Regions from separate parts of the Paraburkholderia caribensis genome, predicted to be linked through region 3. Evidence: riboswitches for the same ligand, from Rfam matches in the RefSeq annotation. Region 3 holds a riboswitch; each other region holds the start of a gene.
What was found. A riboswitch is a leader RNA that binds a small molecule or an ion and turns the genes downstream of it on or off. The one in region 3 is predicted to bind cobalamin.
Positions count from the first base shown of each region.

Region 1: it holds a riboswitch for cobalamin, as region 3 does, so the genes downstream of both, C2L66_RS11850 (TonB-dependent receptor domain-containing protein) here and cobW (cobalamin biosynthesis protein CobW) in region 3, are expected to answer to the same signal.
Region 2: it holds a riboswitch for cobalamin, as region 3 does, so the genes downstream of both, C2L66_RS25570 (CbtB domain-containing protein) here and cobW (cobalamin biosynthesis protein CobW) in region 3, are expected to answer to the same signal.

Region 1 covers NZ_CP026101.1:2,654,894-2,665,117, reverse strand. Annotated here, with positions in the region: gene C2L66_RS11875 (SIMPL domain-containing protein) at 119-856, opposite strand; gene C2L66_RS11870 (EVE domain-containing protein) at 1,031-1,501, opposite strand; RNA gene ssrS (6S RNA) at 1,639-1,820, opposite strand; gene C2L66_RS11860 (cell division protein ZapA) at 1,885-2,202, opposite strand; gene C2L66_RS11855 (hypothetical protein) at 2,199-2,561, opposite strand; cobalamin riboswitch at 2,782-3,045, shown strand; gene C2L66_RS11850 (TonB-dependent receptor domain-containing protein) at 3,110-5,104, shown strand; gene C2L66_RS11845 (FecCD family ABC transporter permease) at 5,111-6,172, shown strand; gene C2L66_RS41605 (ABC transporter ATP-binding protein) at 6,169-6,990, shown strand; gene cobT (nicotinate-nucleotide--dimethylbenzimidazole phosphoribosyltransferase) at 7,027-8,079, shown strand; gene C2L66_RS11830 (adenosylcobinamide-GDP ribazoletransferase) at 8,150-8,899, shown strand; gene cobC (alpha-ribazole phosphatase) at 8,884-9,474, shown strand; gene C2L66_RS11820 (cobalamin-binding protein) at 9,481-10,224, opposite strand, start outside.
Region 2 covers NZ_CP026102.1:2,009,149-2,019,372, forward strand. Annotated here, with positions in the region: gene C2L66_RS25550 (methyl-accepting chemotaxis protein) at 1-1,438, opposite strand, end outside; gene C2L66_RS25555 (AEC family transporter) at 1,619-2,569, opposite strand; gene C2L66_RS25560 (LysR family transcriptional regulator) at 2,677-3,627, shown strand; gene C2L66_RS25565 (CbtA family protein) at 3,618-4,388, opposite strand; gene C2L66_RS25570 (CbtB domain-containing protein) at 4,410-4,634, opposite strand; cobalamin riboswitch at 4,679-4,833, opposite strand; gene C2L66_RS25575 (histidine phosphatase family protein) at 4,881-5,456, shown strand; gene C2L66_RS25580 (hypothetical protein) at 5,472-5,870, opposite strand; gene C2L66_RS25585 (hypothetical protein) at 6,084-6,302, shown strand; gene C2L66_RS25590 (hypothetical protein) at 6,816-7,103, shown strand; gene infA (translation initiation factor IF-1) at 7,235-7,498, shown strand; gene C2L66_RS25600 (GntR family transcriptional regulator) at 7,622-8,329, opposite strand; gene C2L66_RS25605 (cyanate transporter) at 8,507-9,766, shown strand; gene C2L66_RS25610 (ANTAR domain-containing response regulator) at 10,079-10,224, shown strand, end outside.
Region 3 covers NZ_CP026102.1:1,151,872-1,162,095, reverse strand. Annotated here, with positions in the region: gene C2L66_RS21665 (vWA domain-containing protein) at 1-94, opposite strand, end outside; gene C2L66_RS21660 (ATP-binding protein) at 124-1,164, opposite strand; gene cobN (cobaltochelatase subunit CobN) at 1,161-4,958, opposite strand; gene cobW (cobalamin biosynthesis protein CobW) at 4,988-6,085, opposite strand; cobalamin riboswitch at 6,280-6,548, opposite strand; gene C2L66_RS21645 (hypothetical protein) at 6,702-7,283, opposite strand; cobalamin riboswitch at 7,568-7,842, shown strand; gene cobA (uroporphyrinogen-III C-methyltransferase) at 7,990-8,727, shown strand; gene C2L66_RS21635 (cobalamin biosynthesis protein) at 8,724-9,143, shown strand; gene cobO (cob(I)yrinic acid a,c-diamide adenosyltransferase) at 9,140-9,742, shown strand; gene C2L66_RS21625 (cobyrinate a,c-diamide synthase) at 9,746-10,224, shown strand, end outside.

The sequences.
Region 1 (10,224 bases), on a different replicon from region 3:
CGCCCCGCACAGGGGCGACGCGTGAAGCACGCTAACGTAACGCGGATGCCAGCGAAAAGCCAATTCGCGAATGCCAGCAAAATCAGAACCACCCCACCAGCGTCGCAGACACAAAAAATCACTTCATCTGCACAGACCCTGAAACATTAACAGTCACGGTGGACGTCCCACCTTCAACCGGCACAGGCGCCGCCGCCTTAGCACTAACATCCGACCGCATGCTCATCATCATGACAGGCCGCGGCGGCACGCCGCCACTATGCCCGACATTCACTTCACGAATCGTATAACCGCTATACCCGAATGCCTGCGCAGCCGCACCAGCCTGCTGCTTGAACGATGCAATCGCCTGTCCCGTCAACTTCTGCCCGGCAGCGCGCTCAGCCTCCGGCGACAGTGAAAACTGCACATTCCCAACCTGCATGATCGAAGACAATTGCCCCGCAAGCTTCGACGCCGCCGCGAAGTCGTGCGACTCCAGCACGATCTCCGTGCGGCCCCGCCACGCCGAAATGCGCCCGTCGCGATCGGTCGACGGATAGATCGAGAACGACCCGGTGCGCGCCGTCACGCCGCTCACGCCCTTGGCCTTCTGCAACGCCTGGTCAGCATGCTGGTTCAACGTGCCCGTCAGCGACGACGGATCGCTGGCCTCCTGTTCGTAAAACAGCGTGATATCGACAACGTCCTGCGGTATATCGGCGCTCGCCTGCGCGTTCAGCGACAGCACGCCGGCCGGCTGGTACTGCTGCACAACGGTTTGCGCATTGGCCGCGACGGACGTGAGCGCAAGTGCAACAGGCGCCGCGCACGCGCCGGCCGCGAGCGCCCACACGAGCGCAGATTTTCTGGTCATTCTTCGACTCCTTTGTTGAGCAGGTTGTGCATGCATGCGTCGAGGTCCGCGTCGCCGGACGCAGTGGCGCGGCGCGCGTGGCATGACGCTTGCGAGGCGGTTAGGCGTCTGAAAGGGGCGTCTGGTTCCCGAGTGAATGCTCGAATCTCACGCGAACGCCTGTTCACCACGCATTCATGCAGCGCGCTTTGCAAGCTGCTTCGTGATGAACGCCCATTCCGCCTCCGTGACGGGCGTGATCGACAGACGGTTGCCCTTCGCGAGCACGCGCATGTCGGCAAGCTCGGGATGCTCGCGCAACGCCGCCAGCGCAATCAGCTTGATCTTCTTCTTGAATACGACGTCGACGAGCGTCCAGCGCGGCGTTTCCTGCGTCGATTTCTCGTCGTAATAGGGACTCTTCGGATCGAACTGGGTCGGGTCGGGATAGGGCGTCGACGATACTTCCGCGATGCCCGCAATGCCCGGCTCAGGGCAACTGGAGTGGTAGAACAGCACGCCGTCGCCAATCTTCATGACGTTGCGCATGAAGTTGCGCGCCTGATAATTGCGCACGCCCGTCCAGGGCAGCGTGCGTTGCGGGGCATTCGCGAGATCGTCGATGCTCGCTTCGTCCGGTTCGGACTTCATCAGCCAGTAGCGCATGAGTCGGATTGAACGTGAGATAAAAGGAAGGTCTTCGTCGAACTGCTTCAAACGGCTTGCAACGCGGAGCGCGCCAATCTGCACAAAGCGCGCGCCCAAAGAAAAACGGCACCGGACAAAGTCCGATGCCGTTCGTATGGGTCCCCGCCTTAGCCGCTAGGCCGGCATCCTGAACCTGAGGTTCAGAATTGGTCGCAGTTAGCAGCACTTCGGGTACATCAGACAGAGTGACGCGCACACCCGTGCTACAAATTTCCGCAACCGTGCACATAGCATTGGTTCAAGGAATATATGACCTTGGCGAACCAGGCAGGGAAGCTTTAAAACGTTTGCTCTACAACATGAGCCCGACCGCGAAACAATCAAGCCCACCAGAATTTTCTTTACTGCACGCTGCTGTACTGTTGAATCACAGTGCCCAGCTGCTCATTCATCTGGTGCATTGTACGCCGGATTTCTTCGGCGGGAAATGATTCTCCGTGTCGCACGCTGGCTTGCAACCTAAGCAGTTCCGATGCCAGCGACAATGCCGCCATCACCGCGATACGGTCCTGGCCGCGTACGTTGCTGTTGGAGCGGATCTTCGACATCTCGGCGTCGACGCGCGCCACCGCTTCGAGCAGCGCCGCTTCCGTTTCAGGCGAGCAGGCGAGACGATAGGGCTGGCCGAGGATCGACACTTCGATCTGCTTCGTGGTCATGCGTTTTCTCCGTGGCGGGTCGCGTCGTTGTTCGCGTCGTGATTGGCCTGCACCTGCTGCTCGGGCGCGAGGAGATCGAGTTGATTGTCGGGCTCATGACCGCGAGCGCGCGGCAGCTTCTCGAGGATGGCGTTCAGACGCACCTGGGCGTCGTCGATCTTCGCGGACAGCGCATCGCGCTCCGCTTGCAATGCGGCGCGTTCTTCGCGGGTCTGTTCGAGTTCTACGCGGGTCGCTTCGCATTCGGCGCGCGCTTGTGCGAGCTGTTCTTCGAGTGCGAGGCGCGCTTCGTTGTAGCGTTGGCTGATCTCGATCAGCCGGCCGATGTTCTGTGACAGTGTTTCGAGTTCGGTGAGCATGTGCTGCGTCCTCTAAAGACATGGCATTCTAGCGCGGAATGTCGCACGCTCGGGCATTTGTCTCGTTTCGAGACGTAACAGTAGCGCTTTAATGCCGCATTATCCAGGTGTGTCGTCGCGATTCACGCATTTTTACCCTTAAAAAAGGACTCTTTCTAACAGTCCACCCTCGTCGTCCCTGCGCCGTCCCCGCGTTTCTTGACGCGTGTGTGCGCCACTTCTAAACTTGCGGCACTCTGGTGCCCGCGCGCGGTATCGCGCCGCGCGCAGTTAAACGGGAAGCAGGGAGCGAAGTCCGCCCGGACGAGCCAACCTGCGCTGTCCTCGCAACGGTACAACGACCGCAGTTCCTGCAGGTCGACCCATGCACGCGTCGAGCCATCCATGAGAGCCGATGCCGTGCGAAGCGCCACTGCGCATGCTGCGTGGGAAGGCGGGTCGGCCAGTCGTCAGCCCGGATACCGGCCGGAGGCAAGGAGCGTGTTGCTCCTTGTACAGGCATCGGCCCACGAGGAGCGGGCCGCGCACAGGCCCACAGGACTCTTTCGATGCTCACCTCCGTGTTTGTCCACCCGGCGTATCTGCGCCAGGTGTTTCCGCGCCCGCTGTGCCCACACTTCACACGCGCGCCGCTTGCTGCGCTCGCCGTGATCGCCTTCGCTTCAGTCCCGCTCGCCGCAGGCGCGCAGACGGTCGACGAGGCGAACCCATCCGCCACATCCACGGATCGATCGGACAATGGCTCGACGGGTTCTGCGGTGGCCGCGTCGTCATCCACTAACCCGGCGACGTTGTCGCCCATCGTGGTGACAGCCGACCGTCGCGCGCAGCGCCTCGCCGACGCGATTCCGCAGACCACGCTGTTCGACGCGCAGGACATCGCGGACAGCAGCGCGCGCGATTTGCCGGGACTGCTGCAGTTCGCGCCCGGCGCGCAGATCGTGCGAAACGGCGGACCAGGCGCGACGTCGAGTCTCTTTCTGCGCGGCGCGTCGGCGACGCAATCGCTCGTGCTGATCGACGGCGTGCGCGTCGATTCGGTGAGCCAGGGCAACGCGCAGCTCGAACAGATTCCGCTCGACCAGATCGATCACGTCGAAGTGGTCAACGGCAACGTGTCGGCGCTGTACGGGTCGGGTGCGATCGGCGGCGTAGTACAGGTGTTCACGAAGGACGGCGGCAATCATCCGCCGCGTTTTCACTTCGACGTCGAGTACGGCAGCTATCACACGCAACGCCAGGCGGCGGGCGTCGACGGTGCACTCGACAAGGACGGCCGCACGACCTTCAGCGTCACGCTCGCGCGCGCGAAGACGGACGGTTTTTCGTCGATCGACCCGGCGCTCGCGCCCGTCAATCCGAACGCAAACGGTTACTTCAACGAGAGCGTGAGCGCGTCGCTGCGCCACAAGCTCGACGACCAGTGGGACATCGGCCTGCGCTATTTTCAGTCGAACGGCAACGACAGCTTCGACAATCCCTTCGGTCTGCCCACCGATCTCAACAATCTGCACAGCAAGGTGCAGACGGCGTCAACCTTCGCGAACGGCAAGCTCACCGACTGGTGGACCACGCGCTTCGTCGTCGCGACAGGCAACGATCGCAGCAACACGTCGCTCAACGGCGACTACCTATACCGCTACGATTCGGACAACCGGCAGTACACGTGGCAAAACGATTTCACGCTTGGGCGCGATCAAAAGCTTCAACTGGGCTACGAGCATCTCGACCAGACGCTCGACTCGAATCAGTACAGCGCGCCCGCGCGTCACGTGAACTCGGTATTCGCGGGCTACACGGGGCGCTTCGGCAACAGCCAGGTCCAGGCGAACCTGCGGCGCGACCAGTACTCGGATTTCGGCGGAGCCAACAGTTACTATCTGGGCTATGGCTACGACTTCAACGAGCACTGGAAGGTGACTGCAAGCTGGTCCGATGCGTTTCGCGCGCCGAGCTTCAACGATCTGTACTACCCGTACAGCGGCAATCCGCTCATTCAACCGGAGCACAGCCATTCCGTCGAAGCTGCACTACAGTACGCATCCGACGCGCTCGGCCTGCTGAAGCTCACGGCATTCCAGACGCGCTATACGAACCTCATCGACTATGTGCAGACCACGCCGGGCATCTACGTCGCGGAGAACGTGGGACATGCGAAAGTGCAGGGTATCGAAGGATCGTGGCAGGGCCATGTGGGCAAAACCGACGTGCGCGCGGCCGTGACGTTCCAGAATCCCGTCGATGAAGACACGCATACCGACCTGAACCGTCGCGCGCGTCATTTCGCGTCGTTCGCCGCGAACCGCAATCTCGGCAGTTGGCGGGTGGGCGGCGAATGGCTCGTGAGCGGCGAGCGCGACGACGGCGGCACGGTGCTCGGCGGGTATGGCATCGTGAACCTGTCCGCGCGCTATAACATCACGAAGTCATGGTACGTGGCCGCGCAAATCCAGAATCTCTTCGACAAGGACTATGAACTCGCCTACACGTACAACACGCCAAGGCGCGGCGCCTCCCTCACGCTCGGCTGGCAGCAGCAATAACGCGCGATGAGCGGACTCGTGCAACGTCAGCGGCAACCCCGACCGGTCCAGCTCGCGCGCGGCATGAGTGCGAAGCGCGCGCTCGCCATCTGGACGGCGCTCGGCATCGCGGCGCTCGTGGTCTTCGTGGCGTCGCTCGCACTCGGCAGCGTGAGCGTCGCGCCGTCGCGCGTGCTCGATGCGTTGCTGCCGTCGGCTGATGCATCGTCCGATCTCGCCACGCAGATCGTTCGCACGCTGCGCCTGCCGCGTGCGCTCGCCGGCTTCGGTTGCGGCGCGTTGCTTGCGCTCGCGGGCGCATTGCTTCAGGTGCTGCTGCGCAATCCGCTGGCCGAGCCGTATGTGCTCGGCGTGTCGGGCGGCGCGGCGAGCTTCGCGCTGGTCGCGATGATGGCGGGCTGCGCGTGGTGGATCGTCGATGCATCGGCGTTCGCCGGAGCGTTCGTCTCGATCCTGCTGGTGCTCGGTCTTGCACGCGGCGCGCTGTGGCGCGGCGAGCCGCAGGACGCATCGCCGCGTCTGCTGCTGACGGGCGCGGTGATCGCGGCCGGGTGGGGCGCCGTGATCACGCTGCTGTTGACGGTCGCGCCCGACAGCCGCCTGCGCGGCATGCTGTTCTGGCTGACGGGCGATCTGAACGGCGGCGGCGCGCCGTGGCTCGCACTCGCTGCGTTGTGCATCGCGTTGCTCGCGATCGTGCCCATCGCGCCGCAACTCAATGTCCTGCTGCGTGGTGACGCCGCGGCGCAAGCGCTCGGCGTGCCCGTGATGCGCGCGCGGCTGCGCGTCTATCTGGTCGCGTCGCTCGCCGCCGCCGCTGCCGTGACGACGGGCGGCACGATCGGCTTCGTCGGGCTCGTCGTGCCGCACATGCTGCGGCTCGCGTTCGGCAACGATCAACGGATGCTCCTGCCCGCAGCCGCGCTTGGCGGCGGCGTTGCCGTGATGGGCGCCGATCTGGTCGCGCGCACGGTGATCGCGCCCGCGCAGTTGCCCGTCGGCGTCATCACCGCGTTGATCGGCGTGCCCGTGTTCCTGTGGATGCTGCTTCGACGGAGGCGCGCATGAACGCACGCATGATCGCAGACACAAGCGCCGATGCCACCCTGCATGCCGACCAATTGACCTTGCGGGCCGGCTCGCGCACCTTGCTCGATGACTTCACGCACACGTTCTATCAAGGTGAAGTCTGGTGCATCGCCGGTCCGAACGGCGCGGGCAAGACGACGCTCATCTCGACGCTCGCGGGTCTTGTGCGTCCAGCGAAAGGACACATCGAACTGGACGGAATGCAGGTGAACGCATGGCCGCTCGCGCGCCTCGCGCAGCGCCGTGCGTTGATGCCGCAAACATCGCACGATGCGTTCAGCGCGAGCGTGCTCGATATCGTGCTGCTGAACCGTTTTCCGCACCTCGCGGGATGGGGCTGGGAGCGCGACGAGGATCGCGCCGCCGCGCATGCGGCGCTCGATGCGCTCGGTCTCGCGGACTTCGCTGCGCGCGACGTGCTGTCACTGTCGGGCGGCGAGCGGCAGCGCGTCGCGCTCGCGGCCGTGCTGTGCCAGGACGCGCCGCTGCTGCTGCTCGACGAGCCGCTCGCGCATCTGGATCTGCATCATCAGATCGACTGTCTCGAAGCATTGAGCGGATGGGCGCGCGGCGGCGGGCGTACAGTGATGTTCTCGTGCCACGATCTGAATCTCGCGCGGCGGTTCGCGACGCACGCGCTGCTGCTCGAAGGCAACGGCGTCGCGCATGCGGGACGCGCACGCGACGTGCTGACGCCCGAACTCGCCAGCCGCGCCTTCGGCTATCCGCTCGTGCTGATCCGTGACGGCGACGATGAAGCGCTGATTCCGGCGCTGCGCGCAGCGTCTCGCAACTGAACACGCATGAACCGAACTCTTCACGCAAACACGAACATGACCACTTTGCATTCCCTGCCTATCGTCGAGCCGCTCGAACAGTCATTGCGCGCCGAGATGCAACGCATTATCGACCTGAAGACCAAGCCGCCCGGCAGTCTCGGCCAGCTCGAGACGCTCGCGCGTCAGATGGGCATGATCCAGCGCAGCACGCAGCCCACCGTCACACGTCCCGCGATGATCGTCTTCGCCGGCGACCACGGTATTGCGAACGCGGGCGTGAGTCCGTATCCGCAAGCGGTGACGGCGCAGATGGTGCTCAATTTTCTCGCGGGCGGGGCGGCGATCAATGCGTTCAGCCGCGTGGCGGGCCTCGAACTCGAAGTGGTGAATGCAGGTGTCGCGCATGAGTTCGCGCCGCACGAAAGGCTCGTCGATATCCCCATCGCCCGTGGCACGCGCAACTTCGCGCAAGAGCCGGCCATGACGCGCGACGAAGCACTCGCCGCGATGCGCGCGGGCGCGGACCGTGTTCGTCATCATGCGTCGCTCGGCACCAACGTGATCGGCTTCGGCGAAATGGGCATTGCGAACACGTCGTCGGCTGCGTGCCTGATGAGCCGCCTGTGCGGCGTGCCCGTCGACGATTGCGTCGGGCGCGGCACGGGCCTCGACAACGCCTGGCTCGTGAAGAAGCGCAACGTGCTGGCGGCGGCGCTTGCGTATCACCCGGCATTGAATGATCCGCTCGATGTGCTCGCAACCTTCGGCGGCTTCGAGATTGCAATGATGGCGGGTGCGTACCTGGCAGCGGCGGCGGCACGCATGACGATCGTCGTCGATGGTTTCATCGCGACGTCCGCGCTGCTGGTGGCCGATGCATTCGCGCCCGCCGTGCGCGACTACTGCGTGTTCGCGCACGCGTCGAACGAAGCAGGGCACCGGCGCATGCTCGATCACTTCGGCGCGGTGCCGCTGCTCGCGCTCGATCTACGTCTTGGCGAAGGAACGGGCGCGGCGCTTGCTATGCCTTTGCTGCGCGCAGCCGTTGCATTCGTCAACGAGATGGCGAGCTTCGAATCGGCGGGCGTCGCGCAACGCGACGCATGATGCGCGACGCGTGCATCAATACAGGCGTTCGAAGCGAGAACGTTGATGAACAGAATGCGTCGAATCAGCCATGAATGAACTGCGTTATTTCTTCACGGCGCTCGGCTACTTCACGCGCGTGCCCGTGCCGCGCTGGGTCGGCTACGAACCGCATTATCTGAACGCGGCGGCGCGTTACTTTCCATTGATCGGCGCGTTGGTCGGCGCAGCGGGCGCCGTCGTATACATGGCCGCCCTGCGCATCTTTCCGCCGGGCGTGGCCGTGTTGCTGTCGATGGCAACGACGCTGCTCGTCACGGGCGCATTCCATGAAGACGGGCTGGCCGATTGCGTCGATGCGTTCGGCGGCGCCTATACGCGCGATGACACGCTGCGCATCATGCATGACTCGCGCATCGGCGCATTCGGCGCGATTGCGTTGATGGTCGCGCTTGCATTGAAGTGGCAAACGCTCGCGGCCTTGCCGCCGCTCTACGCGGCGTGGCTGATGATCGCGGCGCATGCGGCGAGCCGCGCCTGCGCGATCAGCTATCTCGTCACGCTCGATTACGTGCGAGCGCAAGGCAAGGCGAAACCGGTTGCGCAGCGCATGTCACGCAATGCTTTTGGCTGCGCTATCTTTCTGGGTATGCCATGGCTCTTCTGGCCGCACTGGCGTGCCGGTTGCATCACGCTGCTGGTGCTCGTGGTGTTGCGTTTCATGCTGGGCCGCTATTTCGTCAGACGCATCGGCGGCTATACGGGCGATTGCCTTGGCTTCGCGCAGCAGATCTTCGAACTGGCCATCTACCTGGTGGGACTCGCATGGATATCGTTCTGATCCGACACCCGGCTGTTTCCGTACAAGAGAGCGTGTGCTACGGCCAGAGCGACGTGGCGCTCGCCGATGCGCCGGAGGCGTCGGCGGCTGCCATCGCCGTGCGCCTGGCGACCTTGCAGGTGCCCGCGCCACGCGTGCTGCTGTCGAGCCCCCTCACACGCTGCGCGACGGTCGCGACCGCGCTCGCCGCGAACTTCGGTTGCGCGTACAGCATCGACGACAGTCTGAAGGAAATGGACTTCGGCACGTGGGAGTTGCAACGCTGGGACGATATCGATCGCGCGTTGCTCGATGCGTGGGCAGAGAATTTCGAAGGTGCGCGCGCGCATGGCGGCGAAAGCGTCGAGCAGTTCGTGGGCCGCGTGCGCGCGTGGTTCGACGTGTTCCAGCAGACACGGGAATTGACGCCGGCATATGTCGTCACGCATGCGGGCGTGATGCGCGTGATCGCGGCGACCGTGCTCGGGTTGCCTGTCGAGCGCTGCCTGAGATGGTCGATCGATATGGCGGGTTGCGTCTGGTTGCGCCGCGACGATACGAACCTGCAATGGTCGATCGTGCGCTGGAACGCGTGACGTCGGTTAATGGCCCGCGCGGCGCGAGCGCGCAACGTCGAGGTCTTCGCACAGTTGCGCCGCGCCTTGCGCGAGACGCGGCGCGGGGCGGTTGATCAGATCGCCGTCGATCGCAAACAGGTTGTGGCGCGCCACAGCCGTCATGCCGGGCCAGGCTTTCCATTTGTCGAGCGAAGGCAGCGGGCGATCCGGCTGCGTCGCGCCGGGCGCGGCCGTGACGATCGCCTCGGGATTGGCGGCCAGCACCGCTTCCGTCGAGATCGTCGGCACCAGCGGTTCGAGCTTCGCAAACACGTTGCGTCCGCCGCATAGTGCGATCACATCGCTGATCATGTGCTCCCCGTTGAGCGTCATCAATGGCTCGTCCCATACCTGATAGAACACGCTGACCAACGGTAGCGTCGCATAGCGCGTGCGCAGCCGCGCGATCTCGTCGCGATAAGTGCGCGCCGCCGCGTCGGCGGATGGCGACGTGCCGAGCAGCGCGCCGAGCTTCGTCAGCGATACGGCGATATCGTCCAGGCGCTGCGGCTCGCTGAAGTAGAGGGGGATGTGCAGTTCGCGCAGCCGGTCGGTCTGCCGCTGTGCATTGCCATGCCGCCACACGACGATCAGATCGGGTTTCAACGCGACGATGCGTTCGAGATCGAGCGACTTGTTGTCGCCGACGCGCGGCACCTGTTTCGCCGCGGGCGGGTAGTCGCTATACGCGACCGCACCGACGAGCTTCGCGCCGCCGCCTGCTGCGTA
Region 2 (10,224 bases), 860 kb from region 3:
GCGTCACTTCATCCATCTGCGTAACCGCGAGGCTCACTTCCTTGATCCCGTCGCTTTGCTGCTGCGACGCCGTCGCAATCTCGCCAACAATCTTCGCGACCCGAGAAATGGCGGTCTCGATATCGCGAATGGTATCGCCCGCGCCCGTCGCGATCTGCGCGCCGTGCGCGACGCGCGACGTCGAATCTGCGATCAGGATGCCGATCTCCTTCGCCGCCGCCGCCGAGCGTTGCGCAAGGCTGCGCACCTCCCCCGCGACGACCGCGAAGCCGCGCCCCTCCTCGCCCGCGCGCGCCGCCTCGACAGCCGCGTTCAGCGCCAGAATATTGGTCTGAAACGCAATCCCTTCGATCGCCGTGATGATGCCCGTCATCTTCGACGAACCGGCGTCAATCAGATGCATCGTCTCGACAAGGCTGCCGACGGCTTCGCGCCCGTGCGCCGTCATCGACGATGCGTCTTCGGCCAGCTTGCTCGCGTGCTGCGCGTTCTCGGCGTTCAACTGCACGGTCGATGTCAGCTCGTCCATCGCCGCAGCCGTCTGTTCCAGCGACGCAGCCTGCTCCTCCGTGCGCTGCGACAGATCGAGGTTGCCCGCCGCGATCTGCTGTGTCGCCGCCGCGATCGAATCGGAACCCTTGCGCACCGTCGTGATCGTCGCGCCGAGCTTGTCCTGCATCGTCGCGAGGCCGTGCAGCAGCGTGCCCATCTCGTCCTCAGAACGGATCTCGACGCGCGTGCGCAGTTCGCCCGATGCAATCGCGTCGAACTGGCCAAGCGCGTCGCGCATCGGCGACATGATCGCCCGACGCAACGCCCGCCAGCTGAGGTACGCGACGCCCAGCCCGACGGCAATGCTCGCGATGCACGCCGTCAGCAGCGTGCGAAACGTCGCGGACGAATGGTCGGCGGCGGCCTGCGCAGCGTCGTCGAGATATTTCTCCAGCGCGCCCTGACTCGCGTTCATCGCCGAATACAGGCCAATCAGATGATTCGCGCGGCTCTCGTCCATCCAGTTCGTGTCGCCACTGCCGATCGCCTGGATCAACTGGTCGATGCCGTCGCGCAGCACCGCCGTGCGTTTCGCGTCGAGATCGTCGGTAAGGCTTTGCAGCGCGGGGGTCTTCGGCAGCGCCCGGAATTCGGCCCATGCCCTGTCGGCGTCGCCGAGCAGACGCTTCGCGCGGTTCAACTGCTCGCCGAGCTGCGGCGAATGCGGATTGCTCATGGCCCAGTCGAGGCCGAAGCGCGCCCGCGACATCGCCGTCCCCGAACGGCCCAGCGCCACCACCGACGCAAAATTGACCTCGTACCCGTCGCGCTGCGCCCGGTTGCTCTTCGCCATGCCGAAAATGCCGAGCGCGCCCGTCGCGATCAGCAGCACGCCGAGAAACGCAATCGTCGTCGCGATCCGGGCGTTGATGGTCAAGCTTTTCATGTTGTCTGGTCTCTCGCTGTCTTGCTGTTTTTCGCCAATGAGCCCGGCCGCGCTTGTTCCATATATAAAACATGTTTCCTTATATGGAACTTTAGGCGAGTGTAAGGCGAAAAAAATGAGCAGACCACTGCTCATTCAGCGCGCGTTGCTAGCCCGCGACACCGGATCAACCTGCCGTCGTCACCCAGGCGCGTGCATATAGAACAGCAGCAGCGACAGCGAAACGAGCGATCCCAGCGTCGACAGCAGAATGGTCTGCGAGGTGATGTGCGCCTCGCGTTCGTAGAACTCGGCAAGCATGTAAGGGCCTGTGCCCGTCGGCAGCGCGGCGAGCAGCACGGCCATGTCGACCATCGGGGCGGGCAGCGCGAACACACGCGCGGCGATCCACCATGCGAGCGCAGGCTGAGCGATCAGCTTGATGGCCGTCAGCACGAACGACGTGACGGGCTCGGCCGCCTGCTCCGCCGGCGTGCGCTTTTCCGCGAGGAACAGCCCGAGGCTCACCAGCGCGCACGGGCTCGCCGCGCCGCTCAGCAGCTTCAGGAACGTCTCGACGCTGTGCGGCAGCGCGACATCTGCGCTCGCCGCCAGCACACCGAGAATCGGCGACGCGATCAGCGGATTGCGCAGCAGCCGCCACACCACTTTTGCGCCGAGCTTGTGCGGCGTGCGCTCGGTCTGCAGGCCGATCTCGATCAGCACGATCGCGAGCGCGAACAGCACGCAGGCGACGATGATCGTCGCGATGGTGGTCGGCGTGAGGCTCGCCCTGCCGAATGCGAGCAGCCCGAGCGGAAAGCCGATGTAGCCGGTGTTCGGATACGACGCGGCAATCGCGTCGACGCTTGCATCGGCAAGATGCCGCCCGCTGGCGAGCCGCGCCAGCAGCACAACCACGAACACGCCCGCGCAGGCAATCGAGAACGTCGCGATGAAGGCCGGCTGATCGAGCTGATGCCAGGTCGAATGGGCCATCGTGTCGAACAGCAATGCGGGCAGCGCGAGCCACACCACGAAGCGGTTCAGTTCGGAAGCTGCCGTGGGGCCGAGCAGATTGCGACGGCGGCAAAAGAAGCCCGCGAAGATCAGCGCAAAGACGGGCAGCAGGATTTCGAGCGTAGACAGCATGAAGTTGCGGCAACGAAGGTAAAAAGGGAGGAAACGCGCAAGGGTAAGCGTTTACACCTATACAATCCAATGCCGAATCCAACCCTCGACGATACTTTTTTTGCATCATGCTCGACGTCAAGCCGCTTCGCTACTTCGTCACGCTCGCCGAAACCCGCCATTTCGGGCGTGCGGCCGCGCGGCTGAACCTGTCGCAGCCGCCGCTGAGCCGGCAACTAGCTGCGCTGGAAGCCGCGCTCGGCGTCACGCTGATCGAGCGCAGTCCGCGCAGCGTCACGCTCACGGCCGCGGGCGAGCGTTTCTACGAGGACGCGAAGGCGATACTCGCGTCGATCGAGCAGGCGGCCAGACATGCCCGCGCGGCGGCCGCCGGCGACACTGGCCAGTTGACCGTCGGCTTCACGATGTGCGCCGCGTACAGCGTGCTGCCCAGCTATGCGCGCGCGTACGGTGACGCCTGGCCCGGCGTCACGCTCAACCTGCGCGAAGTCGTATCGAATGATCTGGCGCCGCAGGTGCTGAGCGGGCAGATCGACGCCGCAATCATGTTTCCGGGCGCGCAAAGCAAGGATCTCGACACCCGCGCGATCTTCACCGAGCCGCTATGCGTCGCGTTGTCGCGCGAGCATCCGCTCGCCTGCGCGCATCAACTGAAGATCGCGCAGCTCGCGCGCGAGCCGTTCGTGATGGCGTCGGAAGCCGTGTCGCCGAGCCTGCGCGCGACCATCGTCGATCATTGCGCGCAAGGCGGTTTCGCGCCCGATGTGCGCTTCGAAGTGCAGTTGCAGCAGACAGTGTTGAGTCTCGTCGACGAAGGCGTGGGGATCGCGCTGGTGCCGGAGTCGATGCGCAAGGCGCAACTCGTAGGCGTCGTCTTCAGACCGCTCGACGACGCGCCGACGATTTCGCAAATGCTCGTCTGGTCGCCGTCGAACCGCAACCCATGTCTGGCGCGGTTTCTGGAGATTGCCTGGAAGCGGCGAGCGGAACGAAACGGGGAAGAGAGCCGCGCGTCTGCGCATTCAGGCGCAGACGCGGAAAAGCAGCGTTACAGATAAGCCGAGTTGCGCGCCGATGCAGCCGATGCGCGCGCGATGCGTTCGCTGCGCTCGACCAGTGCCCCGAACAACAGGCCGATCGTGGCCCACATGATTGCCTGCATGCCGAGCGCCGTGAAGCGGAACTTCCACAGCACGACGGCGGGGAACGCTTCGGGCACTTCGTTGACCGTCGGCAGCGCGATCTGGATCGCGGCGATGATCGCGACGAACACGATTCCGCCCACGATCGACGCGTTCCACACGCCGAGCCGCGACACCAGGTGCTTGCGGACTTTCATCGAGAACACCGCCACGACGAGCGACGTGACGATCATCAGGAAGAACAGCCCCGTGCGCATGCCGATGGTTTCCGGATCGCCCACGGAAGGCGGATTCGCCGGATACTTGATGGTCGGCACCAGCACGACGGCGACATAGGCGCCCACTGCGAGCCACGCCGACAACGCACGTGCGCCGAGCCGGCCGACGCGTCCATGCAGATACGCGAACGTCAGCGCGAACAGCCCGCCGAACGCCATGCCATATGCGACGACGCCCGTCAGCAGACCGAGGCCCGCCTGCGTGCCGCGGCTGACGAGTTCTTCTTCATGATCGTGAGCGCCGCTGGCGTCGCCGTGATCGTGCGCGGTTTGCATCTTTTCTTCGAACGAGATCGCCGTATCGACGAGCGGCTCGCCTGCCACGCGCGCAAAGGCGAACGTCAGCAAACCCGCGACGATGCCTGCGAGCATCCCTCGCATCAATAACTTACCCACCATGGTGATGACTCCCTTACGCGATCAGTGGCAAGGAAAGCCGAGCAGATGGCGGCCGTCGTGCACGAATTCATGCACGTACATGCCGGGAATCAGCGAAGTCGCGCCCTGTTCGGCGCCGACGAAATAGAGCGCGAGCAGCATCAGCAGGCCGCCGAACAGAATCCAGGGCAGCAGCTCGCGCAGCGGGATGGGGGTGATGACAGGTTGATCGGTCTGACCGGCGTGGTCGAGAACGGCGTCGTTCATGACGGACATCTCCTTGGGGTTACGCGCCCCGATAGTCGAATGATGAGAGAGGTCGAAGCTTGGGTCTGGCTTCCGGCTTGTGTACAGCCTGTTGTGTACGCATTTGCTGCCGATTACAGTGGCGCGACCGCGCCGGGCTTGCACCGGCTTCCGCGCTTCGAGTGGCGACTATTCTACGGCTAAACTGCGAAACGCTCTCCTGTTTCTTACCCTCTTTCTTCCCATTTCCCGGACCCAAGGCCGTCGATGCGCACACGCCTGTTGTTGATCAGCCACCCGGCGACGGCCGCGCAACGCAAGGGCACGTTCCCCGCCGACGATCCCCTCGATACCCGCGCGGTCGAAGAAGCCACGTCGTTTCGCGCATCGCATGCCGGCTTGCTGAACGCCGATGCCGCGCTCAGCAGCCCCGCTGCGTGCGCGCTGGACACGGCGCGGGCGCTTGGACTGGCGGCGACGATCGTACCGGATCTCGCCGACGCCGACTTCGGCCGCTGGCGTGGGCGCCGTTTGCTCGACGTGGCGAACGAGGACACGAACGCACTCGACACATGGACGCGCGATCCGTCATCCGCGCCGCATGGCGGCGAATCATTCGATGCGCTGACCTTGCGTGTCGGCGGCTGGCTCGATGCGTTCGAGCAGCGCGGCACGGTCATCGCCGTCACGCATGCGGGAGTGATCCGCGCGGCGCTCATGCATGTGCTGCAAGCGCCGTCCGCGAGATTCGCGCGTATCGAGGTGCCGCCCCTTTCCGTCGTCGAACTGCAACGCGATCAGCGCGGCTGGACGTGGTGGCCCGCACCGGACCGTCGAAGCTGAGACGCCCGCGCGCGCTCACAGCGTCGGACACGACAGCACCTGCTGCGGATTGAGCGTCGTGCCAGGCATGCCGTCGGTGGCGGGCTTGCCCTGCGCCGGCGTCGCGATCAGGCGCACGGCATCCGTCCCCGCGTTGGCGAGCACGTAGCGCTCGGGGCGGCCTTGCGGCTGCCAGTACGCGCGATAGATGCCGCCGTCCTTCAACACATGCAGCGTGCCCGGCACCGTCTTGCCGCCCGCGATGAAATCGACGGGCTCGCCGTCGCGCAACGCGAAGCCGCTCGCGGCCGACACGCTCGATGCGCCCGACGCGCCCGCGCCCGCCAGCACGCCGCACGATGCATCGCCCGTTGCCGCGACGGCCAGTTGTGCGACGGTCCATAGCGCGAGCGGCGCGATTGCTCTGATTGTCATGGCGGACCTCGAGTTGTCTGGAATCGTCTGGAATGGCGAGCCGAATAGTGCGTCAGGCGCCTCGGGCGCGTTGCAAAGCGCATACCCGGCATGGCCTGCGGACATCTGACCGCGTGAATTTTGACCGCGTGGCACCGCGCTTTTTGATGTGCGATAAAAGACGAGACTCAAGAGTCAGATCATTCACAAGCGTTCACCGAAAAGAGGCAACTGATGGCTACGCTCGAAGCGTTTCGTTCCGTGCTCGACGATGCACGCACGCCCGAGATCATCCGCAATCACATCATCGATTCGCTGCAGTACGCGCTGCGCAACCACGGCCAGGTTTTCACGTCGAAGGAAGTCGAATGGCTTGCCAAGTGGGACGATGCGCGCATTCCGCTCGCCGCCAGCCGCGAACTCCAGAAACGCTTGACGCAAACGGCCGACTGAGCGCGCCGAGCGGCCGCGCGCGGTGCCGCGCGCCAGACGGGCATGCTCCGCGAAAGCGGTCGCGGGAAAGTTTCTGCTACCCAAAGCCCTGTTTTTAGGGCATAATATATTTAACGCAGCGCTCTGCCCGCATCACCCGTCAACTTCTTCACCGTAACGCGTCAACGTCTTCTCGTCTTCGCCGCGTTGCACTGATTGCATTGCATCCCAGCCGTCCCGTTATCGCGCAACATCATGCAGCGGCAACACGGCGGTCTTCGTCACTCCGGCCACGCGCTGCACGCCTGAACCCGACGGGGTGACATTCGCTACGTTCGTTGCCCGTGCGGCATCAGCGTATTTTTCTCCATCCGTTCCGCGTTGATCGCGGTTGCGTCCGAGCCAGCGCATACGGCTCGCGCGAGACTTTTTCCATTGCGGCGCGCCCCATGGCGCTGCGCCGCCCGCTGCCTATTCGCCGCGCCTGCCCGTTGCAGTGACGCGCGCCGGCAGCCGCATCACAGGACTGTGTATATGACGACGCAAGGCATCAAGACGTACAAGGGCTACGAAATTCATCCGCTGATCTATCCGCGCCGCACGGCGAACGGCGTGGCGCACCGCAATTCGATCGACAGCGGCTATGACGCGTCGGTTCGCATCTGCCGGGTCGGCGCGAACGCCGCCGCCGATGGCCGCGTGTTCCGCCTGTCGTATTTCCGGCCGTTCGAAGGCGCGGGCAAGGCCCGCATAGCCTGCATGGAGCATGCAGCACAAGTGATCGACGGCCGGGTCGACGGACAGACGGTTTCCGACCTTTGATCTCGCGCAGCGCAACGCGCGCATCAGCATCATCGTCTCACCGCATCGACGCGGCAGCCTTCGTGCTGCCGCGCAAATTACGCTGCGCGCCGCGCGCGCCGCACCCTTCCCTCATCGACCAGGAGTAATGCATGGCGAAAGAAGAACTGCTTGAACTGGACGGCATCGTCGACGAAGTACTACCCGATAGCCGCTACCGCGTCACGCTGGATAACGGCGTGGTCGTGGGCGCGTACGCGTCGGGACGCATGCGCAAGAATCACATCCGTATCCTCGCGGGCGACCGCGTCACGCTCGAACTGTCGGTCTACGACCTGACCAAAGGGCGCATCAATTTCCGTCACAAGGACGAACGAAGCAGCGGCCCGCGTAGCGCACCCATGCGCCGCCGCTAACGTAGCGGCAACCCACTGAAGCGTCCCGCGCTCATGACCGGCGCGACGCAATGGTGAATCGACGTACAGGGCAACCGTCGATCACCGTAAGAGATGCGGCATGTGCAACGCATGCCGATCGATTCACCCACGAAAGACCGCACGCGGATCGTCGCTCGCGCTGGTCTGCATACGCGTCACGACGCGCTCTTCCAGTTCCGCGAGATGCGCGCGCATTGCTTCGAGCGCCGCGTTCAAGTCACCATCGTCCAGCGCCTCGATGAGCTGCGCGTGTTCGTCGGCGGAGCAGGTCGTGCCCTTCGACGGATCGTAAAGCGCCTTGTACAGCTCCGTCTTCGCCACGAGTTGCGCGACGAAGCCCTGCAACTCCGCGCTCCCCGCGATCTGCGTCAGCAGCACATGAAAGTGCCCCGCCAGCCGCACCTGTTCATCCACGCGGCCTTCCTTCAGCGCCTTTTTCTCGCTTGCGATATGCGCCTTCAGCACACGCCTGTCCTGCGACGACAGCGCACCGCATAGCGCGGTGACGATCCCAGCCTCGACGATCTGCCGCGCGCGATAGACCTGGCGCACATCCTCCTCCGACGGCGCCGGCACGAACGCGCCGCGATTCGCTTCCAGCACCAGCTTGCCTTCGAACCCCAACCGCGCCAGCACCTTGCGCAGCGCGCCGCGCGTGCAGTTGAACGCGGCCGCGAGATCGCGCTCGACGAGCTGCGCGCCCGGGCGCAGCCGGCCTTCGAGCAGCGCCGTGGTGATCGACGCATAGATGCGGTCCTCGACGTTGTCGTCTTCCGGGGCAGGCGGCGGTGTGTGCGGGCGTGTGGCCATGGTGTGCGAGTGGGAAGGTGGCGGCGGCGGCCGTATTTTAGCGGCGCGCGGCCCTACGCGCATGAAGCGTCGACAGCATCGGCCCAATACCGGGGATAGCGGATTTGCGCCGAATGGTTAACCATTTTCCGATATTATGGTTAACCAAACGCTTTCGACTGATCCGTAGGACACCCCGTGAACCAGACTCCCGGCATCGATTCCCCGCGCATTTCGCATCGCACGACATCGTCGGCCCTATCGTGGCAGGACGGGCTCTGGCTTGCCGTCATCGTGGCGATCGGCATCAACCTGCGGCCGCTGCTGACGTCCGTGAGCCCGTTGATGGCGACGATCCGCGCGGCCACGGGTCTCAGTTTCTCGGGCGCCTCGCTGTTGACCAGCCTGCCTGTCGTCGCGATGGGATTCGGCGCGTTCGGCGCGGGCTTGCTGACGCGCGTGGTCGGCGAAGCGCGCGGGGTCGCGCTGGGGCTGCTGGCTATTGGTGTCGCGTGCGGCGCGCGGCTGGCTGCTTCGAGCGGCACGGCGTTGCTGATGACGGCGCTCGTCGCGGGCACGGGCGTCGCCGTCATTCAGGCGCTGTTGCCGGGCGTGATGAAGCAGCGCTTTCATGCACGCGTGCCGCTTGCGATGGGCCTGTTCTCCGCGTCGATCATGGGCGGCGGCGGGCTGGGCGCGAGCCTCAGCCCCTATGTCGCGAAGGCGTCCGGTTCATGGCACGCGGGCCTCGCGATGTGGGCCGTGCCTGCTGCGCTCGCCTGCATGTGCTGGCTCGCGCTGCAACGCCGCGCATCGGCGCTCGATGGACCCGCCGCCGCGCCCCTGGCTGCGAGTCCTGGGCACGCGCATGTGGCGATCTGGAAGAAGCGCCGCGCGTGGGCATTGGGCCTGCACTTCGGCCTCGTCAATGGCGGCTACACGACGCTGGTTGCGTGGCTGCCCGCGTACTACCAGCAACGTGGCGCGAGCGTCGCGCAGAGCGGTTCGCTGCTCGCGGCGATGACCGTCTTCCAGGCGGCGTCGGCGCTACTGCTGCCGCTCGCGGCCGCGTCGTTCCGCGACCGCCGGCCGTGGCTCGTCGCCGGACTGTCCGCGCAACTGGTGGGGATCGTCGGGCTGCTCGCGTATCCGGATGCGTTGCCGCTCGCGTGGGTCGCGATTGCAGGCGCGGGACTCGGTGGTACGTTCTCGCTGACGCTCGTGACGGCGCTCGATCATGCCGGCGATCATCGCCTCGCCGGAAAGCTCGTTGCGTTCGTGCAGGGCGTGGGCTTCATCGTGGCGGCGATTTCGCCTGTCGTCGCCGGACGCTTGCGCGACCTGACGGGCAGCTTCGCGGCCGCGTGGATCATGCTCGCGGCCTGCATCGCCGCGATGATCGCCTTGACCTTCGCATTTTCGCCGCGCAGCTACGCACGCTGGCTCGGCTCGCGGTAAAGCGCGCTACGCGAGCAGGTCGTAGATGGGCTGGCTCCGCACTCGCTGCTTCGCGCCAAACAGGTGCAGCGCACCGGGACGCGCACTGACACGGTGCGACAACAGGATGCTGCAATGATCACTCGAAGCTGTGCGCAGCAAACGTTAGGGCGATTGTCGATTGATGGCATACAAGTTGCAGGATGACTGCACGCTTTCCGCCAGGTCGCAGCAAACATGCAACTGCTGCCCACCCGCCGCAAGACGCAATGCAGAAGCCGCAATCCGACGAATGAAGCTGTGTAACTTCCCCTATTCCATACCGGGCAATCCATGCTGCGTGTTTTGCTCGTAACCGATACCGACAAACCCATCGGCGAGTTGCGCGATACGCTTGCGCGGCTCGGCTACGAGATGCTCGCCGCCACCGCGTCGCCGCAGGCGCTGCACAAGACTGTCGAGAGCGAACGGCCCGACGT
Region 3 (10,224 bases):
CGAGCGTGCGTGGCCATGCAATGCGTCGCGCGCCGGCCGAACCGCCTCGCGTCGCATCGCCAGCGCCTTGCCGCCATCGAAAACCGCTGCGCATCGCGCGCGCGGCCGCGCTCTTTCGATGGCTCAGCGTTTTTTTGCGTTGAGGGGAATGACGCCTTTCACGCGCGTGATACCTGTCGGTTCAGGCGGAAGGTAGCCGTAGTCGGTTTCTGACGAAGTACTCGCGCTATCGGTCGAGGTAGCTTCGTGAGATGAAGCGGAAGACGCGGAAGACACCCCCTCCGGCTGCTCAGCATCGTCTTGCAGACGGCGCCGATGCACCAACACCGACTCAGACACCCGGTCGACATGCGCAACCGTCACAGCATCGGCCTGTTCGAGCGCGGCCAGTGCACGCGCCGCGCGCAGCATCACGAGATCGGCGCGTAGTCCGTCCACACCAGCTGCAATGCACAGCGCACTGACATGCGCATGCACTTCATCGTCGAACGAAAGGCTCGGCAACGCGGCCCGTGCATTCCGAAGCCGCGCGACATACGCATCCTGCTCCGCCGCACGTGACGCACGAAATGCAACCGGATCGAGATCGAACGCAAGCCGCGCCTTGACGATGGCCTGACGCGTCTGCGCTTCGTAACAGTTCGCCAGTTCGACCATCAAACCGAAGCGGTCCGTCAGTTGCGGACGCAGCTCACCCTCTTCCGGATTCATCGTGCCGATCAGCACGAAACTCGCATCATGCGTATGCGAGACGCCATCGCGCTCGACCGTGTTCACGCCGCTCGCTGCCGCATCGAGCAGCGCGTCGACGAGCCCATCGGGCAGCAGGTTCACTTCATCGACATACAGCACGCCGCGATGCGCCTTCGCGAGCAATCCCGGCGAAAAACGCACCGACGCATCGCGCAACGCCGATTCGATATCGAGCGTGCCGATCAGACGGTCCTCGCTCGCGCCGAGCGGCAGCGTCACGAACTGGCCTTCGGGCAACAACTCGGCCAGCGCGCGCGCCGCCGTCGATTTCGCCGTCCCGCGCGGACCGCTGACCAGCACGCCGCCGATGCCGGGATCGACGGCCGCCAGCAGCAGCGCCTGCTGAAGCGGCGCCTGACCGATCAGCGCAGAAAACGGAAACGCCGCACGCCGCGCGCTGGCTTCACTCATGATCGTGATCCTTCGATGTGCTGTTCGCTATCCAGCAGATGCTGTTCGACCTGCGCGCGATACTCGCCCGGCTGTTGCCATAGTCCACGCTGCATCGCTTCGAGCAAGCGCTCGCAGACGCCATGCAGCGCATACGGATTGTGCTCGCGCATGAACTCGCGCGTATCGGCGTCGTTCAGATACGCATCCGCGACGAGCGCGTATTGATGATCGGCGACCACGCGCGCCGTCGCGTCGTAGCCGTACAGATAGTCGACGGTTGCAGCGATCTCCGCCGCGCCTTTGTATCCGTGACGCTTCACGCCATCCAGCCACTTGGGATTCACCACCCGCGAACGGATCACGCGCGCAATTTCTTCATGCAGCGTACGAACGCGCGGCGCATCGGGGTTGCTGTGGTCGGCGTGATACACATGCGGCTGACTGCCCGCGAGATGCCGCACGGCCGCCGTCATGCCGCCTTGAAACTGGTAGTAATCGTTCGAATCGAGCAGGTCGTGCTCGCGGTTGTCCTGGTTCTGCAATACGACATCCATGGCCGCGAGACGCGTGCCAAATGCGTGCCGCGCCTCTTCGCCGGCGCTTTTCTGCGTGTACGCATAACCGCCCCACGACAGATACGCGTCCGCGAGATCGGCATCCGTTTGCCATTGCTGCGTGTCGATCATCTGCTGCAAGCCCGCGCCATAGGCACCCGGACGCGCGCTGAACACGCGAAAGCCCGCGCGCCGGCGGGCTTCGTCGGGCGCGACGCCGCGCGCGATCCACGCATCGCGCTCGCGCAGCACGCGCGCGCGAATCGGGTTCACGTCCTGGGGCTCGTCGAGTTCGGCAACGGCTTGCACGGCGGCATCGAACAGATGCATCACGTTCGCAAACGCGTCACGGAAGAACCCCGACACCCGCAACGTGACGTCGATACGCGGACGATCGAACGCCGCAATCGGCATGATCTCGAAGTCCGTCACGCGATGACTGCCCGGCGCCCACTTCGGCCGCACGCCTAGCAGCGCGAGCGCCTGCGCGATATCGTCGCCGCCCGTGCGCATCGTCGCCGTGCCCCACACGGAAAGACCGATCGCGCGCGGATAGTCGCCATGCTCCTGCACGTGCCGTTCGATCAGCGTCTGCGCGGACTTGAGTCCCAGCGACCACGCGGCTTGGGTCGGAATGGCGCGGGTATCGACGGAATAGAAGTTGCGGCCCGTGGGCAGCACGTCGGGACGCCCGCGCGACGGCGAGCCGCTCGGGCCCGGCGGCACGAAACGCCCTTCGAGTCCGCGCTTCAGGTGCATCAGTTCGTGCGGACCGCATGCGTCCAGACGCGGCAGGATATCGTCGCGCAGGCGTTCGAGCACACGCGCGGCTTGCGGCAGTTCTTTTATGGTTGCGAGCGCGTCAGGCGACATTGCGCACATGTCGTCGAGCAACGAAGCTGCGAGCAGTTCGAGCCGTTCGCGCGTGTCGCCGTTGTGTCGCCAAGGTGCGTCGCTGACCCGTTGCAGCAGCACAGGACGTGGGCCATCCCACACCGCCGACCAATCCGCCGACAACGGATCGAACAGATGATCCACATTCAGATCGCGCGCCAGCGCGTCGATAATGCCCGCCTTCGCACCCTGCCCATCGCCTACGGGAAAGCGCCCGAGCGCGAGCAACGTGTCGCGCCGCTGGATACCTTCAGGCGACTGCCCGAAGGTGTGCAGGCCGTCACGAATCTGCGCTTCCTTCAGCTCACATAGCCATGCATCGACACGCGTCAGCAACGAGTCTTCCGCGTCGGCATCGCTCGGCGCTTCGAGACTCAACTCTTCATGGAGCCGATGCTTGACGATCGTGTCGAGGATAGTCCGCCGCAACAGCTTCGCGCGGCGCGGATCGACCATCAACGCGTCATAGTATTCGTCGACCTGGCGTTCGAGATCCTGCAACGGCCCGTAGTTCTCCGCGCGCGTCAGCGGCGGCATCAGATGATCGACGATCACGGCTTGTGTACGCCGCTTCGCCTGGCTGCCTTCGCCCGGATCGTTGACGATAAACGGATACAGATGCGGCAGCGGCCCGAGTATCGCATCGGGCCAGCACGCATCGCTCAGCGCGACGCTCTTGCCCGGCAACCATTCGAGATTGCCGTGCTTGCCGACATGCACGACGGCATCGATATTGAACTGATAACGCAGCCAGAAATAGAACGCAAGATACGCGTGCGGCGGCACCAGTTCGGCGTCGTGATAGCTCGCGTAGTCGTTCTGCTCTCGCGAACGCGGCGGCTGGATGCCGATGAACACGTGCCCGCATCGCCAGCCCGCAATCATGAAGCGACCGCGCCGCACAGTAGGATCTTGCTCAGGCGCGCCCCACTTCGCGTTCAACGCGTCGCGCAGAGACTGCGGCAAGCGCGCGAACTGTTGCATGTAATCGCTCAACGCAAGGCTTTGCAAAGCGGGCCGCAGATCGCGGACGACGGGATCGTTGGTCACGCCTTGCGTCAAGGCGTTCATCAACGCGCCGCCGCTCGAAGGCACGTCGTCGATGCGATACCCTTCGTCGCGCAGCATCTTCAGAATGTTCACGACGGAGGCTGGCGTATCGAGCCCGACGCCATTACCGATACGCCCTTCGCTCATCGGATAGTTCGCGAGGATCAGCGCGAGCTTCTTGTCCGCATTCGACTTGACGCGCAACCTGCACCAGCGCTCGCTCAACTCCGCGACAAACTCAACGCGTTCGTGATCCGGCTGATAACGGACCACATCCACTTCCGTATGCGGGCAGCGATACGCGAGCCCTTTAAAGCTTATCGCGCGCGTAATGATGCGGCCATCCACTTCGGGCAGCGCCACGTGCATCGCGATGTCGCGCGAATTGAGGCCGTGATTGTCGTTCACCCAGTCTTCGCGATTGCCGCCGCTCAGAATCACCTGCATCACGGGCGCGTCGCCCGCCAATGCGAGCGGCTCGGGGTCGTCGATGGCGGAGGCGGCGAATGCCGTCGTATTCAGCACCAGCGCGATACGATGCTGCGCGGCGAGTTGCTGCACGACATCGCGGCTGATCGTGTCTTTCAGCGACGTGATCGCGACGGGCAACGGGTTCATCCCGCGTGCTTCGAGCGCGTCGATCAACGCATCGAATACGGCCGTGTTGGCCGCCTGCAAATGCGCTTTATAGAATAGGATCGCCACGACGGGCGCGTCGGGCTTCCAGCGCGCCTGCCAGTCTTCAATCGTGGCAATATCACGCGCCGGGTGATACAGCGCGGCAGCCGGCAACGGACTCGGCGGCGCAGGCTCCTTGCCCCAGCCGAACCCGCGCCACGCAATGCAGCGCAAGAACGATTCGGCGTTATGCGCGCCGCCTTCGCGCAGATAGCGCCACAACTGATGGCACAGGTCCGCGTCGGCCGTGCTGCGCGCGAGCAGGTTGGGGTCCTCCTGCAAGTCGCCGGAAAACATCGCGAGCGTCTGCTGCCTGCGCTGCGCCAGCGCCACGACCTGTTCGATCCCATACGGCCAATATGCCTCGCCGCCCAGATGATCGACGACGACGACGCGCGCATGCTGCAACACGTCGTCGAGGTAAAAGTCCACCGAAGCCGGCTGCCGCAGATACGTGACGTTCGCGAGGCGCACGCTCGGAAAGCCGTCGCCCAGGCGCGGCACGACGCTCGCAAGCAGCGACAGCGTGGTGTCGGCGGAACTGAGGATCACGATATCGGCCGGCTTCTGGTCGATACGGATCACGCCCTTCGTATCGTCGACGAAACCGCCAGGGACGGTGCGCAGCAGATGCATCGCGGTGCCTTCAGGTGCCTTAAGGTGACTTAAGCCTGTTGCGCCTGAGCGCTCAAGGCTGCGTCGAGCGCGCGTTGCAGCACAGGCTGATCGAGGTCTGCGCCGATCAGCACGAAGCGGCTCAGCGGCGACGCATCGAGTTCGCCCGCCTGCCAGCGCCGGTCGAAATAGCTGTCGAAGCGCCCGCCCACGCCCTGAATCACGAGACGCATCGCCGCGTCCTGCAACGCGGCAAAGCCTTTCACGCGATAGATCGTGTGGCCTTCGACCACCCGCTGCAGCGCCGCGATCATCGCCTCGCGCGTAGGCGCGCGCGCCGTGACGACGACGGAGTCGAATTCGTCGTGGTGATGGTCGGCGTGCTCGGGATCGTCGGCGGAACCGTGATGATCGTGGCGCAGATGAATCGTGTCTTCCGAAGCCGATTCGAGCCCGAGCAGCGCATGCAGATCGAGTTGGCCCATGTGCGCGCGCACCACCTTGACCTGCGGCGGAATCTCTTCGCGGATGACGGCTTCGACGCTCGCCTGCTGCGCTTCGTCGAGCAGATCGGTCTTGTTGAGAATCACGAGATCGGCGGCCGACAACTGGTCTTCGAACAGTTCATGCAGTGGCGATTCATGGTCGAGATTCGGATCGGCCTTGCGCAATTGATCGACGGCGACGGGGTCTTCGGCGAATTGACCGCTGGCCACAGCCGGACCGTCCACGACCGTCACGACGGCATCGACGGTGAAGCTGTTCTTGATGGACGGCCAGTTGAAGGCCTGTACGAGCGGCTTCGGCAGCGCGAGGCCCGACGTTTCAATCAGCACGTGATCGATCTGGTCGCGCCGCTCCACCAGTTGCTCCATGACGGGGAAGAACTCTTCCTGCACGGTGCAGCACAGGCAGCCGTTGGCAAGCTCGTATAGCTGGCCTTCCGTTTCGTTGCCGTTTTCATCGCAACCGATGCCACAGCCCTTGAGAATCTCCCCGTCGATGCCCAGCTCGCCGAACTCGTTGACGATCACCGCGATGCGCAGGCCGCCCGCGTGCTGAAGAATGTGACGCATCAACGTCGTTTTGCCGCTGCCGAGAAAGCCCGTGACGATCGTCACCGGAATCTTGCGCATCTGTGTCTGCATGATGGCTCCGCTGCTCGAAACAGGTTCGAGTGACCTCCGCATTGCGCGCCGTCCGGCATGCGCTTTTGCGAGGCTTCAGTGATACATGGGGACGAAAACGGCGCCGCATGCGCGTCGCGCCACCCGAACGACGGGACGCGCAAGCACACTGCGACACATGAGGAACAGTCGACACGGTGCCGCATCCCCGCAGCATGGCGTCGTTTTCTCGGGCCGGTATCCGGGCTGATGAAAGCGCCGCCTCTCCTTCCCGCGCGAGCGTTTTCGCGCAGTGGATTGTCTGCATGGGCCGCTATTGGACGCACATGCAGCGAGGCCGGCTCTGCATCGTCTGCGCGATGCCTTCACCTACCGTTGCGGGGAGCAGCATAGTTTGGCCGGCGGCTGTGCGCACGGCCCGCTATTTCCCGTTTAACTGCGCGCGCAGAGAGCGCACGCGAGCACCAGAGTGCGTGCGAGTTTAGGCCCGGCGGCAGGTAGCGTCAAGGTGAGACGACGACATCAGGGTTGGCCGATGCCGTCGTTCGGTTGCGTGGATCGCAATAGAGAGGGTCCGCCGGCTGCCGCCCTGCGACAGCCGTGGAGAGGCACGACTCAGTGGAGACTGAGTGTGAAATTAGTGCGCAGTAGCTTGCGGCGTGACTTCGATAGCCGTCGCCGACACGAAAACCGCGTGGATCGTGTCGCCGACGTGCAGATCCTTGAGGTCGAAATCCGGCGTGACCTTGATGACCTGCGTCTCGTAGACACCGCGCAGTGTGAGCAGGCGTTTCGCCGGGTCGATCTTCTGCACGGTGGACAGCGTTTCGACCTGATGCAGCGAGTCCCGGCCGTCCGAGCCGCGCACCGTCACCTGCGCATCGACACGCTCACGGATGCCCTTGCCGGCGGGGTCGACCTTTTCGGCCTGGACGAGCAGTGCATTCTTGTACAGCACGTCGACCTTGTCACCTACGCGCAGCTTGTCGAACCCGGGCATCTTGCCGTCCACCAGCATCGTGACCTCGATGCCGTCCTCGCCCTTCAGCGTGACTGCGCGGGCGCCTGCGTCGATGGCGATGATGCGCGCCTTCAGGTGCACGGGCGGCGCCGCTTCCACGAGCTTATCCGCGTCCCGTGCGAGCGAGTCTGCGGCTTGCACTGAGGTCGCCGTGAGCATGGCCGCCAGCAATACCGACGCAATCGCTGTTATTTTCATGTTGATTTTCTCCCTAAAGTTAATCTGCCGGTTCGACGGCAGATGCAGTCAAAAGCGGTGCCCGGCACCGCCAATCCGGATTGGCGTGAAATTTAATTAGGTATCCGATATTTGATACCGGAAAAACGGTCATTCCACTTCCGGTCACTATAAATGACCACCCTTAGGATTTACTACCGACAACACTTGAAAACAGTTTTCGAACTTCTTGGAACACGGTGAGAATCGTCGTCGGGCGAGCCCGTCGCACGGTCCCGCGCCGCCCGCCGGCAGGGCGTGTGTGCTATCGTATCGGCGCATCTGGTGCCCCGCGCTGGCTCGAAGGCCGGCGGGGTTAAACGGGAAACAGGGAAGCGCCTTCACATCGCGGCCGCAACACGGGCGAACCACGCGAAACATGAAGCCGCCAAGCCTGTGCTGTCCCCGCAACGGTCACGCGGCGAGCGGAATGAAGCATGTTTCGCGCAGTGCGTTCAAGGCCACTGCCTGCCATCCGCAGGTGGGAAGGCGAACGCGATGAGCCGCCAGCCCGGATACCGGCCAGTTGCAAGGGGGCGAGAATCTCATCGCCATTCGCTGGAACCGCGGGAAACGGATACCAGCGCCCACGCGCGGCACCGGCTCGAGCAGCCGTCGCGCGTCACAAGCAACATCGCATGACCTGTCACATTCAAGCGCCTGCCCGTGCAGCGGCGCCCTCCTCGCCATGAGCCGCGCCTGGCTGATCGGCGCCGGCCCCGGCGACGTCGAACTGCTGACGCTCAAAGCCGCGCGCACGCTCGCGCTGGCCGACGTCGTGCTGGTCGACGATCTCGTCAATCCCGAGGTCCTGCAGTTCGCGCGCGACGACGCGCAGATCGTCCATGTCGGCAAGCGCGGCGGACAGCAATCCACACCCCAATCCGAAATCGTCGCGATGATGCTCGATCATCTGCGCGCGGGCCGCAGCGTCGCGCGGCTCAAGGGCGGCGACCCATTCGTGTTCGGCCGCGGCGGCGAAGAGCAACAGGCGCTGCAGGCCGCAGGGATTCACGTCGAAATCATCAGCGGAATCACGGCGGGCATCGCCGCGCCCGCTGCCGTCGGCATTCCCGTCACGCATCGCGACCACGCGCAGGGCGTGATCTTCGTCACCGGCCACGGCGCGGGCGAGCACGAGGCGGACTGGCGCGCGCTCGCCGCCACCCACATGACGCTCGTCATCTACATGGGCATGCGGCGGCTCAACGAGATCGTCGACGCGCTGCTGCGCGCCGGCATGCCGCCCGACACGCCCTGCGCCGCCATCGAATCGGCGACGCGCCCCGAGCAACGCCATGTCCGCGCGACGTTGAGCGAGTTCGTGCAGCGCGTCGCGCAGGCGCAGCTCGGTTCACCGTCGATCGTCGTGATCGGCGGCGTCGCGTCGCTCGCGGCGCCCGTCGATGCCGTGCTCAAGCCATGAAGGCGCTGATCGCGGGCATCGGTTGCCGGCGCGGCGTATCGGCCGAACAGATCGAAGCCGCCGTGCGCGACGCGCTTGGCGGCACGCTGCCGTTCGCGGCGCTGACAGCGGTTGCTTCCGTCGATACGAAAGCCGGCGAGCCCGGACTCATCGCATTCTGCGCACGGCACGCGCTGCCGTTGCAAACCTTCACGCGCGCGGCCATCGCCGCGCTCGATGCACCGGTCGCCCCATCGCCGCATGTGCGCGCGCATCTCGGCGTCGACGGCGTTTGCGAGCCGTGCGCGCTGCTCGCCGCGCCAGGCGGCGAACTGCTCGTGCGCAAACAGACCAGCGACGGCGTGACTGTCGCCATCGCGTGCGCTGCCGCACACCCTCATTCCACCGACACAACCAGAATCAAGGAACATCGATGAAGACCGATCCCGAATCGCATGCACGCATGACGCAGCGCCGCCGCGAAGGCCACGAAAAGAAGCAGGCGCAGGCCAACGTCGAGAAGGGGCTGCTGATCGTCAACACGGGCACGGGCAAGGGCAAATCGACGGCGGCCTTCGGCATGGCCGTGCGCGTGCTCGGCCACGGCATGAAACTCGGCGTCGTGCAGTTCATCAAGGGCGCGCTGCATACATCCGAGCGCGATTTTCTCGGCGCGCAGGCGAATTGCGATTTCGTCACGATGGGCGACGGCTATACCTGGAACACGCAGGACCGCGAAGCCGACATGGCGACGGCGCGCAAGGGCTGGAACGAGGCACGCCGCATGATCGAAAGCGGCGAATACCAGATGGTGATTCTCGACGAGCTGAATACCGTGCTGAAGTACGAATATCTTCCGCTCGAAGAAGTGCTCGACGTAGTGAACGCGCGGCCGCAGATGCTGCATGTCGTCATCACGGGCCGCCACGCGCCCGACGCGCTGGTCGACGCCGCCGATCTCGTCACCGAGATGCGCCTCGTCAAGCATCCGTACCGCGAGCAGCATGTGAAAGCGCAACGCGGCGTGGAGTTCTGAACGATGCCCGCGTGCCCCGCTCTCTTCATCAGCGCGCCGGCGTCGGGCCAGGGCAAGACGACGGTGACGGCCGCGCTTGCGCGGCATCACCGGCGGATGGGGCGTGAAGTGCGCGTGTTCAAGACGGGCCCGGATTTCCTCGACCCGATGATCCTCGCGCACGCGAGCGGCGCGCCCGTTTTGTCGCTCGACCTGTGGATGGTCGGCGAACGCGCGTGCCGTGCGCTGCTCGCGCAGGCCGCACGCGAAGCCGATCTGATTCTGATCGAAGGCGTGATGGGCCTGTTCGACGGCACGCCGAGCAGCGCCGACCTCGCCGCGAAGTTCAGGGTGCCCGTTGCCGCCGTGATCTCGGCAAAAGCAATGGCGCAGACGTTCGGCGCGATCGCCTTCGGTCTCGCGCGCTTTCGTGATGACGTGCCGTTTCATGGCGTGTTCGCGAACCGGGTCGGCTCGGCGCGTCACGCGCAGATGCTCGAAGA